Regions from separate parts of the Kitasatospora sp. NPDC048286 genome, predicted to be linked through region 3. Evidence: riboswitches for the same ligand, from Rfam matches in the RefSeq annotation. Region 3 holds a riboswitch; each other region holds the start of a gene.
The links. Region 3 has a riboswitch for cobalamin ahead of metE (5-methyltetrahydropteroyltriglutamate--homocysteine S-methyltransferase). Riboswitches for the same ligand answer to the same signal wherever they lie in the genome.
Positions count from the first base shown of each region.

Region 1: linked by a shared signal. The riboswitch ahead of ACGF13_RS20485 (prenyltransferase/squalene oxidase repeat-containing protein) and the one ahead of metE (5-methyltetrahydropteroyltriglutamate--homocysteine S-methyltransferase) in region 3 are both predicted to bind cobalamin.
Region 2: linked by a shared signal. The riboswitch ahead of ACGF13_RS20460 (CoA-acylating methylmalonate-semialdehyde dehydrogenase) and the one ahead of metE (5-methyltetrahydropteroyltriglutamate--homocysteine S-methyltransferase) in region 3 are both predicted to bind cobalamin.
Region 4: linked by a shared signal. The riboswitch ahead of ACGF13_RS38120 (ABC transporter substrate-binding protein) and the one ahead of metE (5-methyltetrahydropteroyltriglutamate--homocysteine S-methyltransferase) in region 3 are both predicted to bind cobalamin.

Region 1 is NZ_JBICZE010000008.1:76,827-81,033, forward strand. It holds gene ACGF13_RS20470 (enoyl-CoA hydratase/isomerase family protein) at 1-3, shown strand, start outside; gene mmsB (3-hydroxyisobutyrate dehydrogenase) at 1-884, shown strand, start outside; partial or broken gene ACGF13_RS20480 (enoyl-CoA hydratase-related protein) at 890-1,252, shown strand; cobalamin riboswitch at 1,382-1,522, shown strand; gene ACGF13_RS20485 (prenyltransferase/squalene oxidase repeat-containing protein) at 1,622-2,698, shown strand; gene ACGF13_RS20490 (flagellar hook-length control protein FliK) at 2,728-3,207, shown strand; gene ACGF13_RS20495 (hypothetical protein) at 3,273-3,620, opposite strand; gene ACGF13_RS20500 (hypothetical protein) at 3,728-4,207, opposite strand, start outside.
Region 2 is NZ_JBICZE010000008.1:71,283-75,489, reverse strand. It holds gene ACGF13_RS20465 (acyl-CoA dehydrogenase family protein) at 1-876, opposite strand, end outside; gene ACGF13_RS20460 (CoA-acylating methylmalonate-semialdehyde dehydrogenase) at 885-2,384, opposite strand; cobalamin riboswitch at 2,596-2,787, opposite strand; gene ACGF13_RS20455 (hypothetical protein) at 3,138-3,638, shown strand; gene ACGF13_RS20450 (peptidase) at 3,643-4,207, shown strand, end outside.
Region 3 is NZ_JBICZE010000007.1:405,702-409,908, reverse strand. It holds gene cobF (precorrin-6A synthase (deacetylating)) at 1-219, opposite strand, end outside; gene ACGF13_RS19890 (acyl-CoA thioesterase) at 717-1,187, shown strand; cobalamin riboswitch at 1,261-1,488, shown strand; gene metE (5-methyltetrahydropteroyltriglutamate--homocysteine S-methyltransferase) at 1,645-3,960, shown strand; gene ACGF13_RS19880 (SDR family oxidoreductase) at 4,060-4,207, opposite strand, start outside.
Region 4 is NZ_JBICZE010000025.1:52,775-56,981, forward strand. It holds gene ACGF13_RS38110 (hypothetical protein) at 1-490, opposite strand, end outside; gene ACGF13_RS38115 (alpha/beta hydrolase) at 843-2,330, shown strand; cobalamin riboswitch at 2,452-2,657, shown strand; gene ACGF13_RS38120 (ABC transporter substrate-binding protein) at 2,797-3,741, shown strand; gene ACGF13_RS38125 (FecCD family ABC transporter permease) at 3,738-4,207, shown strand, end outside.

The DNA of each region.
Region 1 (4,207 bases), on a different contig from region 3:
TGACCCTCGACATCGGATTCATCGGACTGGGCAACATGGGCGGCCCGATGGCCGCCAACCTCGTCAAGGCCGGCCACCGGGTGACCGGCTACGACCTCGCGGCGGACGCCCGTGAGCGGGCGGCGGGCCACGGGATCGCCGTCGCCGAGTCGGCGGAGCGGGCGGTGGCCGGGGCCGAGGTGGTCATCACCATGCTGCCGACCGGCCGGCACGTGCTGGGGGCCTACGAGGGCCTGACCGCCGCCGCGCGCGAGGCGCTGTTCGTGGACTGCTCCACCATCGCCGTCGGGGACGCCCGGATCGCCGCCGACCTGGCCCGCACGACCGGGCACCGGGCCGTCGACGCGCCGGTGTCCGGTGGTGTGCCCGGCGCCGAGGCCGCGAGCCTGACCTTCATGGTCGGCGCGGAGGACGCCGACTTCGGCGAGGCCGAACCGTTGCTGGCCGCGATGGGCCGCCGGGTCGTGCACTGCGGCGCCTCCGGGTCGGGGCAGGCCGCGAAGATCTGCAACAACATGATCCTGGGCGTCTCGATGATCGCGGTCAGCGAGGCCTTCGTCCTCGGGGAGAGCCTCGGGCTCAGCCACGAGGCGCTGTTCGACGTGGCCTCCGCCGCCTCCGGGCAGTGCTGGGCGCTCACGTCCAACTGCCCCGTCCCCGGGCCCGTCCCCACCAGCCCGGCGAACCGCGACTACGCGGCCGGGTTCGCCGCCGCCCTGATGGCCAAGGACCTCGGACTGGCCGCCGGGGCGGCCGAATCCGCCGGCCTGCCCACCGAACTCGGGCGCAGGGCAGCGCAGTTGTACGCCGACTTCGCGGCGGCCGACGGCGCCGGGCTGGACTTCTCCGCCATCATCACCACCCTCGGGAAGGGCACCGCATGACCTACCCCGGCATCGGCGGCTCGCAGCGACTGACCCGCGCGGTCGGCAAGGCCAAGGCCATGGAACTGTGCCTGACCGGCCGGATGATGGGCGCCGAGGAGGCCGAGCGGGCCGGCCTGGTCTCCCGGATCGTCCCGGCCGACCAGCTGCTCACCGAGGCGCTGGCCACCGCCGAAACCATCGCGGCGATGTCCGCCCCGGCGGCGATCATGCTCAAGGAAAGCGTCGACCGCTCGTACGAGACCACCCTCGCCGAAGGCGTCCGCTTCGAGCGCCGGCTCTTCCACGCCACCTTCGCCACGGCGGACCAGAAGGAGGGCATGGCCGCCTTCACCGAGAAGCGCCCGCCGGAGTTCCGCAACCGCTGACGGCCCGCGCGGTGCGCCCCCCTCGACGGGGTGGCGCACCGCCCGTCGGCTCAGGACCTACCGGAGCAGCGTCGCGGGAGGCTTCGAACACCGTGCTGTGACGCACGATCCCTTGACCGGATCTTTCCCGTTTCGCCATGATGAGCCGTCATGTTCTGACTCCGCCGATGGGGGAAGTCCGGTCCGAATCCGGCGCTGACCCGCAACGGTAGGCCGTCGACGCCATGTCGGCGGCGAGCCCGAGTACCCGTCGGCGGAGGCGTGTCGTCCCCTCCTCCCGTCGTGGTCTGCGGGCCGGAGCTCCGAGGGCTGCCCCGGCACCGTGCCGCTGTCCTCCGGGCCCCTGCGTCCAGGCCCGGAAAGGCACCCATGCCCACGCTCCGCCGCACTCTCGGTCTGCTCGCGATACCCGCCCTGGCGCTCGCCACCGCGCTCCCCGCCACCGCCACCGCCACCGCCGCCCACGCCGACACGGCCTCGTCCAGGACCGTCCTTCCCGACGCCGCGGCGGCCGGCTGGCTGGCCCGCCAACTCGTCGACGGGGACCACTTCGAGTCCGTCTTCAACGGCACCGCCTACCCCGACCAGGGCCTGACCATCGACGCCGTGCTGGCCTTCGCGGCCTCGCGCAGCTCCGACGAGGCCGCCGCCAAGGCGACCGCCTGGCTGGCGAAGCCCGAGATCCTCTCCGGCTACCTGGGCGACGGCACGACCGAGGCGTACGCGGGCGCGACCGCCAAGCTGCTGCTCGCCGTCGAGGTGCGCGGCGCGAACCCCGCGAGCTTCGGCGGCGTCGACCTGCCCTCGCGGCTGCGCTCGCTCCAGACCGCGGAGGGGCGCTTCTCCGACCGCTCCCAGTGGGGCGACTACAGCAACGCCTTCGGCCAGTCGCTGGCCCTGATCGCCCTGCACCGCACCTCCGGTGACGCCCCGACGGCGGCCGTGGACTTCCTCGCGAACAGCCAGTGCGCGGACGGCGGCTTCCCCATCTCCTTCGGCCAACCCACCTGCGCCGGTGACCCGGACGCCACCGCCCTCGCCGTGCAGGCCCTCGCCGCCACCGGCCGCACCGCCAAGGCGAACACCGGCCTCGACTGGCTGGCCGCCCACCAGAACGCCGACGGCGGCTTCGCGGCCGCGGGGGCCACCACCTCCAACGCCAACACCACCGGCCTGGCCACCCAGGCCCTGCTCTCCGGCGGGCGCTTCGGCACCGGCCTCAAGGGCTGGAGCCGGCTGGTCAAGTTCCAGCAGGGCTGCTCCGCCGATCCGGTGGTGCGGGGCGCGGTCGCCTACGACGCGACCGGTTTCAACGCGGCCAGCGGCACCCGGGCCACCGCGCAGGCCGTCCTCGGCCTCGCCGGCACCCCGCTGTCGACGCTCTCCGCCGCCGGCGCGCGTCCCGACTCCCCCACCCTGGCCTGCCCGGCACCGGCCACCCGCTGAACGAGCCCGAGACTGCGAGGAGTTCACCGATGACCGACACCGTCACCGCATCCCGCCCCGCCCGCCGCACGCTCGGCTCGATCGCCGCCGCCGCGGCTCTCACCGCCGGCCTGCTCGGCGTCTCCGCCGCCCAGGCCCCGCAGGCCCGGGCCGCCGCCTGCAGCGGCACCACCGGCGTCACCGTCGTGGTCGACTTCACCGCCGTCGGCGGCGGCATCCAGACCGGCTGCGCGCCCGGGGACCCCGCCAGCGGCCTGGCCGCGCTGACCGGCGCCGGGTTCTCGTACGCCTTCCACCCGCGCTACCCGGGCTTCGTCTGCACGATCAACGCGCTGCCGACGACCTGCACCAACCCGACCGGCAGCGCCTACTGGTCGTACTGGCACGCCCAGCACGGCGGCCCCTGGTCGTACAGCAGCCTGGGCGCGGGCAGCTACAACCCGGCGCCGGGTGACGTCGAGGGCTGGTCCTTCGGCGCCGGCGCCCAGCCGGGCATCACGGCGCCCTGACGTCCGACGCGACGCCGGTGCCCCGGCCCCTGCCACGTGGGGGCCGGGGCACCGCGTGCCCGGGTTCACCTGCCGTGCGCCACCCTCCGGCGGCGGACGAAGCGCTCGACCAGCAGCACGGTGGCGACGGCCGCCACGGTGAACAGCAGCGTGTTGGCCACGATGCCGGCCGTGGTCAGCCAGCCGGGTTCCTCGCCGTTCGGCAGTGTGGTCTCGGTGAACAGTCCGCCGATGCCGGTCAGCACCCCTCGTGCGAGGTAGAGGGCGGCCAGCGCGACGAGGCCGACGGGAAGGGTGAGGACGATCGACGCGAGGTAGTAGCGCCCGTTCTCCGTCAGCCCGCCCAGGACGGCCAGCCCGCCGACCAAGGCCACGTAGCCGCCTGCCACCCATCCGGAAACACCCGTCGGCATCCGTTCCCCCTGTCCTGTGGTCCGGCGGCGGATCCGTCGGGCCGTCATGGTTCTGCCCCGCCGGAGGGGAGGCGACCCGTGGTCGGCTCCCCTCCGGCGCCGTGCGGTCAGCTGCCGTAGCGCAGCGAGACGGTGTCGCCGAGGTGGACCGTGGTGGCCCGGGTGGCGCCGGTCACGGCGCCGCCGTCCAGGCTGACCTGCCAGGTGAACGAGCCGCTGTTGGCCGTGCCGTTGAGCGCGGTGACGGTGCCGCCGCCGGTGGACGGCGTGACGGAGGTGACGCAGCCGCCCGGGGTGGCGCTGCCTGCCGCGTCGAGGACGTCACCGAGGGTCGCGGTGGTGCCGGTCGGGGTGAGGGTGACGGCGCAGACCTTGGGCGTGCCGGTGCCGTCGTCGACGACCAGGGCGAGCCTGGCGGCGGTGCCGGCGGTGAAGCCGGTGGTGGCGGCCCAGGTGGGTTCGCCCGCGGTGGTCGGGGCCGGCGGCGTGGCGGTGAACCCGGCCCCGGCGACGGCGCGCAGCCCGTCCACGGAGGCGTAGGGGGACGGGGTGGTGTCGGTGGGCAGGTACTTGAAGCCGCCGCCGGG
Region 2 (4,207 bases), on a different contig from region 3:
CGCCTCCAACTCCGTCGCCATGTCGGCGAGTCGGAACTGCAGGGCCTGGGAGTGCAGGAGCCGGGCGCCGAACGCCTCGCGGTCCGCCAGGTAGCCGGTGGCGCGCTCCAGGGCGTCCTGCGCGCCGCCGAGCGAGCAGGCGGCGATGCCGAGTCGGCCCCCGTTCAGCCCGCTCATGGCGATCCGGAAGCCCTCGCCCTCCGCGCCGAGCAGGCGGTCGGCGGGCAGGCGCACCCCGTCGAGGAGCACCTGCCGGGTGGGCTGGGCGTTCCAGCCCATCTTCCGCTCGTTCGGCCCGAACGAGACGCCGGGGTCGTTCCGTCGGACGACGAAGGCGGACACCCCGTCGGCCCCCGGGCCGCCGGTGCGGGCCATCACCAGGTAGACCTCGGAGGCGCCGGCGCCGGAGATGAACTGCTTGACGCCGTCGAGCACCCAGGCGTCCCCGTCCCGGCGGGCCCGGGTGGTGAGCGCGGCGGCGTCCGAGCCGGCGCCCGGCTCGGTGAGGCAGTAGCTGGCGGGGGTCTCCATCGTGCAGAGACCAGCCAGCCACCGGGCGCGCTGGGCGTCGTCGCCGTAGCGGTCGATCATCCAGGCGACCATGTTGTGGATGGACAGGTAGGCGGCGATCGAGGGGCAGCCGGTCGCCAGCGCCTCGAAGACGAGCACGCCGTCGGCGCGGGTGAGCCCGGATCCGCCGGACTCCTCGCCGACGTAGACGCCGGCCAGGCCGACCTCCGCCGCCTTGCGCAGCACGTCCACCGGGAAGTGCTTGGCCTGGTCCCACTCGACGGCGTTCGGTGCGAGGTGCTCGCGGGCGAAGGCCCGGGTCGTCTCGACGATGGCGAGTTGATCGTCGGTCAGTTGCGTGTGCACGGCCCGCCTCAGCTCATCGTCGGCATGGTGAAGCTCGCGCCCTCCTTGACCCCGGAGGGCCAGCGCGAGGTGACGGTGCGGGTGCGGGTGTAGAAGCGGATCGAGTCCGGCCCGTGCTGGTTGAGGTCGCCGAAGGCGGAGCGCTTCCAGCCGCCGAAGGTGTGGTAGGCGATCGGGACCGGGATGGGCACGTTGACGCCGACCATGCCGGTGTTCACCCGGCGGGTGAAGTCACGGGCGGTGTCGCCGTCCCGGGTGTAGATGGCCACGCCGTTGCCGTACTGGTGCTCGCTGGGCAGCCGCAGCGCCTCCTCGTAGTCGGCGGCGCGGACGACGGTGAGCACCGGGCCGAAGATCTCCTCCTGGTAGATCCGCATGTCCGGGGTGACCCGGTCGAACAGGGAGGCGCCGAGGAAGTAGCCGTCCTCGTGGCCGGGGAGGCGGAAGTCCCTTCCGTCCACGACGAGTTCGGCGCCCTCCCGGACGCCGAGGTCCAGGTGGTCGCGGACGCGGCCCAGCGCGTCGCGGCCCACCAGCGGGCCGAAGTCCGCCGCCGGGTCGTCCGAGCGGCCGACCTTGAGCCCGGCGATCCGCTCGACCAGCTTCGCCACCAGGGCGTCCGCGGTCTCCTCGCCCACCGGTACGGCGACCGAGATCGCCATGCAGCGTTCCCCGGCCGAGCCGTAGCCGGCGCCGACCAGCGCGTCGGCGGCCTGGTCGAGGTCGGCGTCCGGCATCACGATCATGTGGTTCTTGGCGCCGCCGAAGCACTGCGCCCGCTTCCCGTGCGCAGCGGCGGTCGCGTACACGTACTGGGCGATCGGCGTGGAGCCGACGAAACCGAGCGCCTCGACCCGCGGGTCCCCCAGCAGGGTGTCCACGGCCTCCTTGCCGCCGTTGACCACGTTGAGCACGCCCGGCGGCAGCCCGGCCTCCAGGAACAGCTCGGCCAGTCGCAGCGGCACCGAGGGGTCGCGCTCGGAGGGCTTGAGGACGAAGGCGTTGCCGCAGGCCAGCGCGGGTGCGGCCTTCCAGAGCGGGATCATCGCGGGGAAGTTGAACGGCGTGATGCCGGCGACGACGCCGAGCGGCTGGCGCATCGAGTAGACGTCGATGCCGGTGCCGGCGTTGTCGCTGAACTCGCCCTTCAGCAGGTGCGGGATCCCGGCGGCGAACTCCACGACCTCCAGGCCGCGTTGGATGTCGCCGTGGGCGTCGGCCACGGTCTTGCCGTGCTCGGCGGACAGCAGCCGGGCCAGTTCCTCCTTCTCCTGCTCGACCAGTTGCAGGAAGCGCAGCAGCACCCGCGCCCGCCGCTGCGGGTTCCAGGCCGCCCACGCGGGCTGGGCCTGCGCGGCGTCGGCGATCACCGCCTCGACCTCGGCGCGGTCGGCCAGCGGCACCCGGGCCTGCACCCGGCCGGTGTTGGGGTCGTACACGTCGCCGAAGCGGCCGGACGTCCCGGCGACGCGCTTGCCGCCGACGAAGTGGGTCAGTTCACGGACCATCGGTTCCTACTCTCGACAGGGTCGGGGAGAGGAGGAATGGAGGCCGCCGCCGACGGGCGGGCGCACGGTGGTGCGGCCGCGCGACGTCACGGTGGCGGTGGCATGACGATCCGTCAGAGCGGTTGGGCCCCGGCAGTCGTCGGCACAGGACAGCCAGGAGCAGTGGAACGGGAGCAGCCCGGAGTCATGCGTGTCGTCTCCATCCTCGTGGAAAACACGGATCACCCGCGGCCGGTATCCTGACTCCCGGATCACCGCACGCCCTCAGGCCTTCCCGGCTGGCTGCCAGTGGCCGTCCCTCACGAGGACGAACTCCCCGGTCACAGTGGCGGGACCGTGCCGGACTCACACCGGCTTCCCTGACACCGCGGACCTGCCGTCGGCCATATAGTTGGACGTCCTAGTAAGTCCAGAGGGCGCCGTCTGCGCGTTGTGCCCGCCCTGAGGCCCGCTGACCTGTGCCACCGAGCGGGCCCGGCCGGCCGTGCGCTCCGGGCTTTGGTGGGGGGTGAGGGCGCGGCGGTCCCGGCGTGCCGAGCCGCGGCCGTCGAAGGAGACCGTACGGAACGGCCCGCACCGCACCCCGCGTGTCGCGGGCTGGGCTTCGATCCGGCTGAAACGGGGTCATTCGTGTGGCGGAGTGTGGCGCGCGTCGGCTTGCGTGAACAGGGCCGCGCCCGATTCCCTGACGCCACGTCTGCCAGTGTCCGTTGGCGGGCAGCTACTTCGGGAGCAATTGTGCTTGCACGAATCATGTCCATCGCGGCCGCAGCCGTGACTCTCGTCGCGGTCCAGCCGGGCCTCGCCGTCGCGGCGGCCGACCCCAGCACCACAGTCACGTTCGCCGTCACGTCCGGCGCGTTGACGCTGACGGTACCGGCCAGTGCCAACCTCGGCTCGGGAGCGCCCGGCACCGTCATCAGCGCGCCGATCGGGCCCTGTACCGTCACCGACGATCGCGCCCTCGCCTCGGCCTCCTGGACGGTGACCGCAGCGGAGACGGACTTCACAAACGGTGTGACGACGATCGCCGCCACCGACGCCACCTACACGGTCGGGACGGTGACGACGACCGGTACCATCACCGCCACTCCAACGAACGTGACGCTGAGCAACAGCGCGCAGACGGTGCTCACCGGGAGCGCCGGTGTCGGAGACAACACCGCGTCCTGGAACCCGACAATCTCCGTCAACGTGCCCCCCAGCGCCGTCGGCGGGATCTACACCGGAACGCTGACCCAGTCCGTTGCCTGATGGAATGAAGGGCGCGCGCCGGTGCGGGGTTCTGCTGCTGGCGCTGGCCCTCGTACAGGCGGCCGGGGTGATGCCGGCAGCGGGGCATGCGGCACCCGGGTTGTCCTCCCCCCGGGACCCGGCCGCGGGGAAGACCATCGGTATCAAGCTGCTCGACGCTCCGGAAAGCCGCCGTGCGGATCCCAGGGCGCACGCCTACATCGTCGACCACGTCGCGCCCGGCTCGACCATCGAGCGGCGGGTGGAGGTCACCAACGAGTCGTCCACGCCGATGCACGTCAACGTCTACGCCGCGGCGGCCACCATCGCGAAGGGTGAGTTCACCTTCGCGCCGGAGCGCACCCCCAACGAGCTGACCGGCTGGACGTCACTCGACACGGCGGACCTTGAGCTGGCGGCCTCCGAAACGGTGCGAGTACGCGCCACCATCCGGGTGCCCGGGGACGCCGCCGCCGGGGAGCGATACGGCGTCATCTGGGCACAGACGGACACCCCCACGGACCGCTCGCACAATGTGACGTTCCAGGGCCGGGTGGGCGTCCGCATGTACATCGACGTCGGTCCCGGTG
Region 3 (4,207 bases):
GGTCGTGCGGTCCCGCTCGGCGTCCGGCACCTCGACCACGCGGTGCCCGGGCCGTCCGTGCTCGGCCAGCATCCGGCGGCGCAGCGCGATCAGGTCCTGCCGTTCCTCGCTCTTGTCGAGGATGAAGAAGACGTCGGTACGACCGATCGCCTTGACCGCTTGCAGGGTGAGGTGGTCCGGGTCGCCCGCACCGATGCCGATGACGAAGATGTGCCGCATGGGGGACATTCTGCCGTCCGCCCCGGCGTACGGGCCCGGGGGCCGTACGTGGCCGACCGAAGCGGTGGGCGGTGGCTGTGAGCTGCGCGGATGGACGTAAGCTGGCGGGGCAGCTGGTTCGCCCCGCCCGCCGGGCGGGGTGTCGTCACGAGGGAACCCGGCGGGAGTCCGGGACCGCCCGCAGCGGCGAGCGGCAACGACCGCCGTCCTGTGCGCCGGGCCCGGCAACGGGTCCGGGGAGCGACGACCGGTGGGTGTCCGTCCCGGTTCGGCCGGGAGGGCGCGCCCACGAGTCCGAAGACCCGCCGCTGCCCGCGTGCCGTGGTGGCCCGCGGCCCACCACGACCCCGAGGGCGGGCCGATGGTGCGGGTGGGCCGCATACGGACGGCTGCCCGCTCCTCGGCGTGCCCGAGGTGCGCGACCTCACGAAGGAGAGTTCCGTGCAGCGGAACGCCGACCACGATTTCCACGGCGCCATGACGGGCGGGCCGTCGCTGTGACCAGTCCCGCTGTCCTCTCCCGCACCCCGGCCGACTCGGCGGTCACCCTCGCCCACATCATGAGCGACCACGACACCAACCTCTACGGTTCGGTGCACGGCGGCGTGATGATGAAGCTGATCGACGACGCGGCTGCCGCCGCCGCGGGTCGGCACGCCGGTGTTCCCGCGGTCACCGTCTCGGTCCGGGGGATGTCGTTCCTCGCGCCCGTCCGGGCGGGAGACCTCCTCACCGTCCGCGCCCGGGTCGGCCGCGTCGGGCGGACCTCGATGGACGTGTCGGTGGAGGTGACCTCGGAGCGGTGGAACCTCGCCGGGCCGGTGACCCGGGTGGCGACGGCGGAGCTGGTCTTCGTGGCGGTCGACTCGGACGGCAGGCCCCACCCGGTACCGGAGCTGGTCCCGGAGGGCGCCTGCGACGAGCAGCGCGCCGACCGCAACGGGCCGGAGCACGAGTCGGTCGAGTAGCCGCCCGCGGCCGGGGCGTCTCACCATGCAGACGGCTTTCGAGATTTCCGCCTCGACGGCGACGCTTTGCCCCTAAGCTGGCGACGCAGCTGGTTCGCCCCGTCCGCCAGGCGGGGTGTCGCAAGAGGGAACCCGGTGGGAATCCGGGACTGCCCCGCAGCGGTGAGTGGGAACGACCGCCGTCATACGCACTGGACCCGGGACGGGTCTGGGAAGCGACGGCCAGTAGGTGTCCGTCCCGGTTTCGGCCGGGTGGGCGTGCCCGCGAGTCCGAAGACCTGCCACTGCCCGTACGCGACCGTTCGCGTGCGGCCATCCGGTGACCTCGTGGGCGGGTCGGCGACCATACCAGGCGGAGCCGTGCACGGGTGCGGGTGTCCGTCCGGTTCGTCATCCCTTCGCGTCCTCGTGCCACCACCGGTGCACTTGAGGATTCAGGCTCGCGAAGGAGAGTCCCTTGACAGCGAAGTCCGCAGCCGCGGCGTCCGTGGCCACCGCGTACGGCTACCCCCGGCAGGGTCGTAACCGTGAACTGAAGAAGGCGATCGAGGGCTACTGGAAGGGCGCGGTCACGGCCGAGGCGCTGCTGTCGACCGCGGCCGACCTGCGCCGGACCAACTGGGCCCAGCTCGCCGAGGCGGGGGTCGGGGAGGTCCCGACCGGTGACTTCTCGTTCTACGACCACGTGCTGGACGCCAGCGTGGCGGTCGGCGCGATCCCGCCGCGGCACCGGGAGGCGGTCGACGCCGACCCGCTGGTCGGGTACTTCGCGATGGCGCGCGGCAACCAGGACGTCGCGCCGCTGGAGATGACCAAGTGGTTCGACACCAACTACCACTACCTGGTACCGGAGTTGGGGCCGGACACGGTGTTCGCCTCGAACCCGGCCAAGGCGGTCGGCGAGTTCGAGGAGGCCCTCGCGCTCGGCCACACCGCCCGTCCGGTGCTGGTCGGCCCGGTGACCTACCTGCTGCTGGCCAAGCCGGCCCCCGGGGTGGCCGAGGACTTCCAGCCGATCACCCTGCTGGACCGGCTGCTGCCGGTCTACGCGGAGCTGCTCGCGGCGCTCAGGGCCGCGGGGGCCGAGTGGGTCCAGCTGGACGAGCCCGCGCTGGTCCAGGACCGGACCCCGGCCGAGCTGAACGCCGCCGCCCGGGCCTACCGCGAGCTCGGCGCCCTCACCGAGCGGCCCAAGCTGCTGGTCGCGAGCTACTTCGACCGGCTCGGTGAGGCGCTGTCGGTGCTGGCCAAGGCCCCGGTGGAGGGCCTGGCGCTGGACTTCACCGGCCCGGCCGCCGCCAATCTGGAGGACCTCGCCGCCGTCGGCGGCCTGCCCGGCAAGCGGCTGGTCGCCGGGGTGATCGACGGGCGCAACATCTGGATCAACGACCTGGAGAAGTCGCTGGCCACCCTGGCGACCCTGCTCGGGCTCGCCGGCACCGTCGACGTCGCACCGTCCTGCTCACTGCTGCACGTCCCGCTCGACGCCGCCGCCGAACGGGAGTTGGACCCGCAGATCGCCCGCTGGCTGGCCTTCGCCAAGCAGAAGGCCGGCGAGGCGGCGCTGCTCGCCCGCGGCCTGCGCGAGGGCACCGGCGCGATCACCGCCGAGCTCGCCGCCAACCGCGCCGACCTCGCCTCCCGCGCCAACTCCCCGATCACCCACGACCCGGCGGTGCGCGCCCGGGCCGCCGCCGTCACCGCCGACGACACCCGCCGGGCCCAGCCCTACCCGCGGCGGGCCGAGGCCCAGCGCGCCCGGCTCGGCCTGCCGCTGCTGCCGACCACCACCATCGGCTCCTTCCCGCAGACCACCGAACTACGCACCGCACGCGCAGATCTGACGGCGGGTCGGATCGACGCGACCGCCTACCGGGAGCGGATGGAGGCCGAGGTCCGCGAGGTCATCGCCTACCAGGAGAAGGCCGGCCTGGACGTCCTGGTGCACGGCGAGCCCGAACGCAACGACATGGTCCAGTACTTCGCGGAGCAGCTCACCGGCTACCTCGCCACCCGGCACGGCTGGGTCCAGTCGTACGGCACCCGGTACGTACGCCCGCCGGTGCTGGCCGGGGACATCTCCCGCCCGCACCCGATGACCACCGACTGGTTCGGCTACGCGCAGAGCCTGACCGACCGCCCGGTCAAGGGCATGCTCACCGGCCCGGTCACCATGCTCGCCTGGTCCTTCGTCCGCGACGACCAGCCGCTCGCCGACACCGCCCGCCAGGTCGCTCTCGCCCTGCGCGACGAGGTCGGTGACCTGGAGGCGGCGGGCGCGGCCGTGGTGCAGGTGGACGAGCCGGCCCTGCGCGAGACCCTCCCGCTGCGGGCCGCCGCCCGCCCGGCGTACCTGGACTGGGCCACCGAGGCCTTCCGGCTGGCCACCTCCGGGGTGCGGGCCGACACCCAGATCCACACCCACATGTGCTACGCCGAGTTCGGCGCGATCATGACCGCGATCGACGACCTCGACGCGGACGTCATCTCGCTGGAGGCCGCCCGCTCCCACATGGAGGTGGCCGGCGAACTCGCCGAGGCGGGCTACCCGCGCGAGGTGGGCTTTGGCGTCTGGGACATCCACTCGCCGCGCGTCCCCAGCACCGCGGAGGCGGTCTCCCTGCTGCGCGCCGGCCTGGCGGCGATCCCGGCGGAGCGGCTCTGGGTCAACCCGGACTGCGGGCTGAAGACCCGCGGCTGGCCGGAGACCCGGGCCTCGCTGGAGAGCCTGGTCGGCGCCGCCCGGACGCTGCGCGCGGAACTGGCCGGCTGACGGAGCAGTATGGCGGCGGGGGTGGGCACGGCGACCCGTGGCGCCCACCCCCGGACCCGGGCCGCTACCTCCACCTCGTGGGCTCCGCGGCCCGGGTGATCACGGGTTGACCCAGCCGGCGGTCAGCGTCTGCACGGCCGAGCCGTCGAGGTCCTTGAGCTTCACCCCGGCGAAGGCCCGGGCGGCGTCGGAGGTGAGCAGCCGGAAGGCGGGGCGCTCGGCGTCGAGCAGGCCGAGGATCCGCTCG
Region 4 (4,207 bases), on a different contig from region 3:
CCCAGGCCTGGCCCGCGAGCTTCGGATCGTCCACGAGCGGAGCCCAGGCGGTGGCCGGCTCCTCCTTCGGGACCGCCGTCAGGATCAGGTCACGGCCCCGGACCCCCACCTGCGAGCCGGAGCCGAGGTGCAGCAGCCGGCACCGGTCGACGACGCTTCCGTCCAGTGTCTCGCCGAACATCCGCCGCTCCACCGTCCACAGCTGCAGCCCCCAACCCTCCTCGCCCTCCCGGCGGGCGGGCTCCAGCCGCAACCGCGCCCCGGTCGCATCGCTCTCCGCCGTCAGGCACAGCCCGCTCGCCGCGTGCCGGATCCGCGCCTGCCGCGAGGAGTACCGGTCCGCGTACCAGCGCTGCTGCTCGTCGACGCCCCGGTCGGGCGACAGCGTCACCGGCAGCCCCGCGGCCGTTCCGCCGACCACCAGCTCCCTCCGGACCTCGTACTCCATCAACCGCAACTCGAACCGGCCCGACGGCCACTGATCGTCCATGGCCACGAACATTCCACAGCCCCCGTCTGCCCGGCATCCTGCCGTTCGCTTTCGGCCACCGGTACGGGCGGCGGTGACGCACGGCGGGCGATGCGGGACGGCGCCCGGCCGATCTCACCTGCGCGAGGGCCTCAGCACGCCGGGTTCCTCCCCCGATCGGGGGAGGAACCCTTCCCTACTTCGCGTGATGTGTGACCGTCACCCGAAAGCCATGATCGTGTCCTGCCCGGCCCACCGATTCCTCGCCGGGCGTTGACCGGCCCCCACTCCCGTTCCCGGGCTCGTCGGCCTCAGCGAAGACGCGGAGACGCGGAGAGCTCATCATCCGATCATTCGAAGGATCAGCATGACGATGCGAAACACACCCATATCCTCTCTCGTGACCGTCGGAGCTGCGGTGGTTCTGGCCGCGACGCTGACACCGGCGACGGCCTCCGCCACGTCCGGCACCGTCGCCGAGGACCCGATGCGGCCGTACACCCAGCAGACGCTCCGCTGGGGGCACTGCGACGAGCACACGCCGGCCGCTTTCCAGTGCGCGACCGTCAAGGTGCCACTGGACTACGGCAACCCCGACGGCGAGAAGCTCGACGTCGTGGTGAACCGGTTGAAGGCGAGCAGTGCGCAACAACGCCGCGGCGTGCTGCTGTTCAACCCCGGCGGTCCCGGCGCGTCGGGTCTGGGTCTGCCGGTCGCCATGGAGCCGGTCATCCCCCAGGAGGTGAAGGACCGGTACGACCTCGTCGGCTTCGATCCGAGGGGCATCGGGCAGAGCTCCCCCGTCAGCTGCGGTCTGACGCCCGACGAGCTGAACATCGACCGCCCATACCACGCCGAGACCTTCGCGAAGGACGTGCGGTGGGCGCGAACAGTGGCCGACAAGTGCGCCGCCGCGGAAGGCGACAAGCTGCGTCACATCACCACCCGCAACACCGCCCGCGACATGGACCTCATCCGCACCGTCCTGGGCGAGAAGAGGATCTCCTACTACGGGGGCTCTTACGGCACCTATCTCGGCGCCGTCTACCTGCAGATGTTCCCCCAGCGGGCCGACCGGTTCGTGCTGGACAGCGCGGTCGACCCCACCCAGTACGGGCGGGGCACCTTCCAGCAGATGGCGCAGGCGACCGAGCCCGCCTTCACGCGGTGGAGCGAGTGGACCGCGGGGCGGGACACCACGTACCACCTGGGCCGAACCCCGGCCGAAGTCCGCAACACCTTCTGGGACATCGTCGCCCGGGCGGATCGCAAGCCCGTCGACACCGGCGACGGCCCCCTCACCGGCGACGACATCCGCGCCGTGCGCGACATCTTCTTCACGGAGCGGAAGGCCGCCGACTGGATCGCCGAACTGAAGAAGGCCGCCGAGGACGACAAGCCCGCCGCGCCGGCGCCCGCCCCCGAACTCCCCCCGGAGAACGAGCTCGCGGGCCTCTGGGCGGTCATGTGCGGCGACACCGCCGCATCGTGGCCGCGTGACCCCGGGCAGTACCGGCGCGACACCGTGCGCGGCAGGGCCCGGTACCCGCTGTACGGGGACTTCGCGTACGGCATCAAGCCGTGCGCCTTCTGGAAGCCCGGCGCCGAAGCCCCGACCACGGTGGACAACGACGTCCAAGCGCTGATCCTGCAGAACGAGTGGGACTCCCAGACGCCCCTGACCGCCGCCCAGGGCATGCACCGGTCCCTGCGCGGCTCCCGGATGATCACCGTCCTGGGAGGAGAGGGGCACGGCGTCTACGGCAGGGGGTCCTGCGCGGACGAGTCCGCCACGCGCTACCTGACCACGGGCAAGCTCCCGGGGGGCGACCTCACCTGCCAGGCGCCGACCGCCCGATGAACCACCGCCACCGCGGCGCGGCCCCGCCCGCGCTGCGTCGGCGGGAATCCGCAGGTCGTCGCGGCTCCCCCGTCCGCGCCCTGCGGTGCCCGGCCGCTCGCCGGCGGGATCGCGAGCCCTGATATGTTGCCAGCGCCGTGGTGTTCGGGAAACCGGTCGAATTCCGGTGCGGCCCTCGCCACTGTTGCCGCGGAGTTCCGCGGCCCTCGCTGACCGGCTCTGCCGCCGGTCAGGGCCACTGGGCGGGCTGGAAGAGCCGCTTGGGAAGGTCGGCCGCGGCGCGTCGATGCGGAAGCCAGGAGACCGGCCACGGCGCGACATGTTCCACGAGGGTTTTGGAGAACACGTGCCCAGCGGTCTGCCGTACCCGTTTCGATCCATACGTTCCGCACATTCCGTACATTCCGCACGTCCCAGAGGGCCGATACGTGTCGGCCGGGCGGTCGCGGCCGTCCTGTTCACCGGCATGCTCGGCGCCTGCGCGGGCGCCCCGGCTCCCGTCGCGTCCGGCGGGACGGCCGGGAGTGCCGCGCCGGTCGGCGTGGACAACTGCGGGACCACCGTGACGGTCGGCGCGCCGCCCGAGCGGCTGGTGACCCTCAACCAGGGTGCCACCGAGGTGGCCCTGGCCCTCGGCCTGCAGTCCCGCATGGCCGGTACCGCCTACCTCGACGACTCCGTCCCGGAGAAGTGGAAGGCGGCCTACGACTCCGTCCCGGTGCTCTCCAAGGAGTACCCGACGAAGGAGAAGCTCCTCGCGGCCCGTCCCGACTTCCTGTACGCCTCCTACGCCAGCGCGTTCACCGACAAGGTCGCGGGCAGCCGGGAGGAACTGCGCAACCAGGGCATCCCGTCGTACGTGTCCCCGTTCGGCTGCTCGGACAAGAGCAAGGTACCGCCGACGACCTGGCAGGCGATGTGGGGCGAACTGAACGACGTCGCCAAGGTCTTCGGTGTCCCGGAGCGGGCCGTCGCGATCCAGCAGCAGCAGGAGCAGCAGCTTGCCCGGTTCACCGCGACGGCCGCGGGCAAGGGCCTGAAGGTCCTGTGGTACGACTCGGACACCAAGACGCCGTTCGTCGGTGCCGGCCACGGCGGACCTCAACTCGTACTCGATGCCGTGGGCGCCCGCAACGTCTTCGGGGACCTGCCCGGTGGCTGGCAGAACGTGAGCTGGGAGAAGGTCGTCGCGGCGGACCCGGACGCCATCGTGCTCGCGGACGCAGGCTGGGACACCGCCCAGTCCAAGATCGACTACTTGGAGAACGACCCGGTGCTGAGCAAGCTCGGCGCCGTGCAGCGCAAGGCCTTCGTGGTGGTGCCGTTCTCGGAGTCGACTCCCGGCGTGCTGCTCGCCGACGGTGCCGCCCGGGTGTCCGCGGGGCTGGGCCGGCTGCACCCGGGTTCATGACCACCGCGCCCCACCCCGTCGTGCGGTCCTCCGGTCCGGGCCGCGCGACGGCGGCGCTGGCCATCGGTGTGGCCCTGCTGCTGACCACCGTGCTCCTCGGCCTGGCCGTGGGCTCGCAACACGAGCCGGTCCACACCGTGATCGACGTCGTGGTGCGCCGTCTCGGGCTGGGCGACCCGAACGTCACGCTGCTGGACGATCAGATCGTCTGGCAACTGCGGCTCCCCCGGGTTCTGGGAGCGGCTGCCACCGGCGCCGGCCTCGCGGTCTGCGGTGCGGTGTTGCAGACGCTGACCGGGAACGACCTGGCCGATCCCTTCCTGCTCGGGATCTCGGACGGAGCCGCCGCCGGCGCGGTCACCGTGATCGTCCTCGGCGCCGGCGTGTCCGGCGTCGTGGGCACCGGTGCGGTGGCGACGGCGGCCTTCGCCGGTGCCCTGCTCGCCGCCGTCGTCGTCCTGGCACT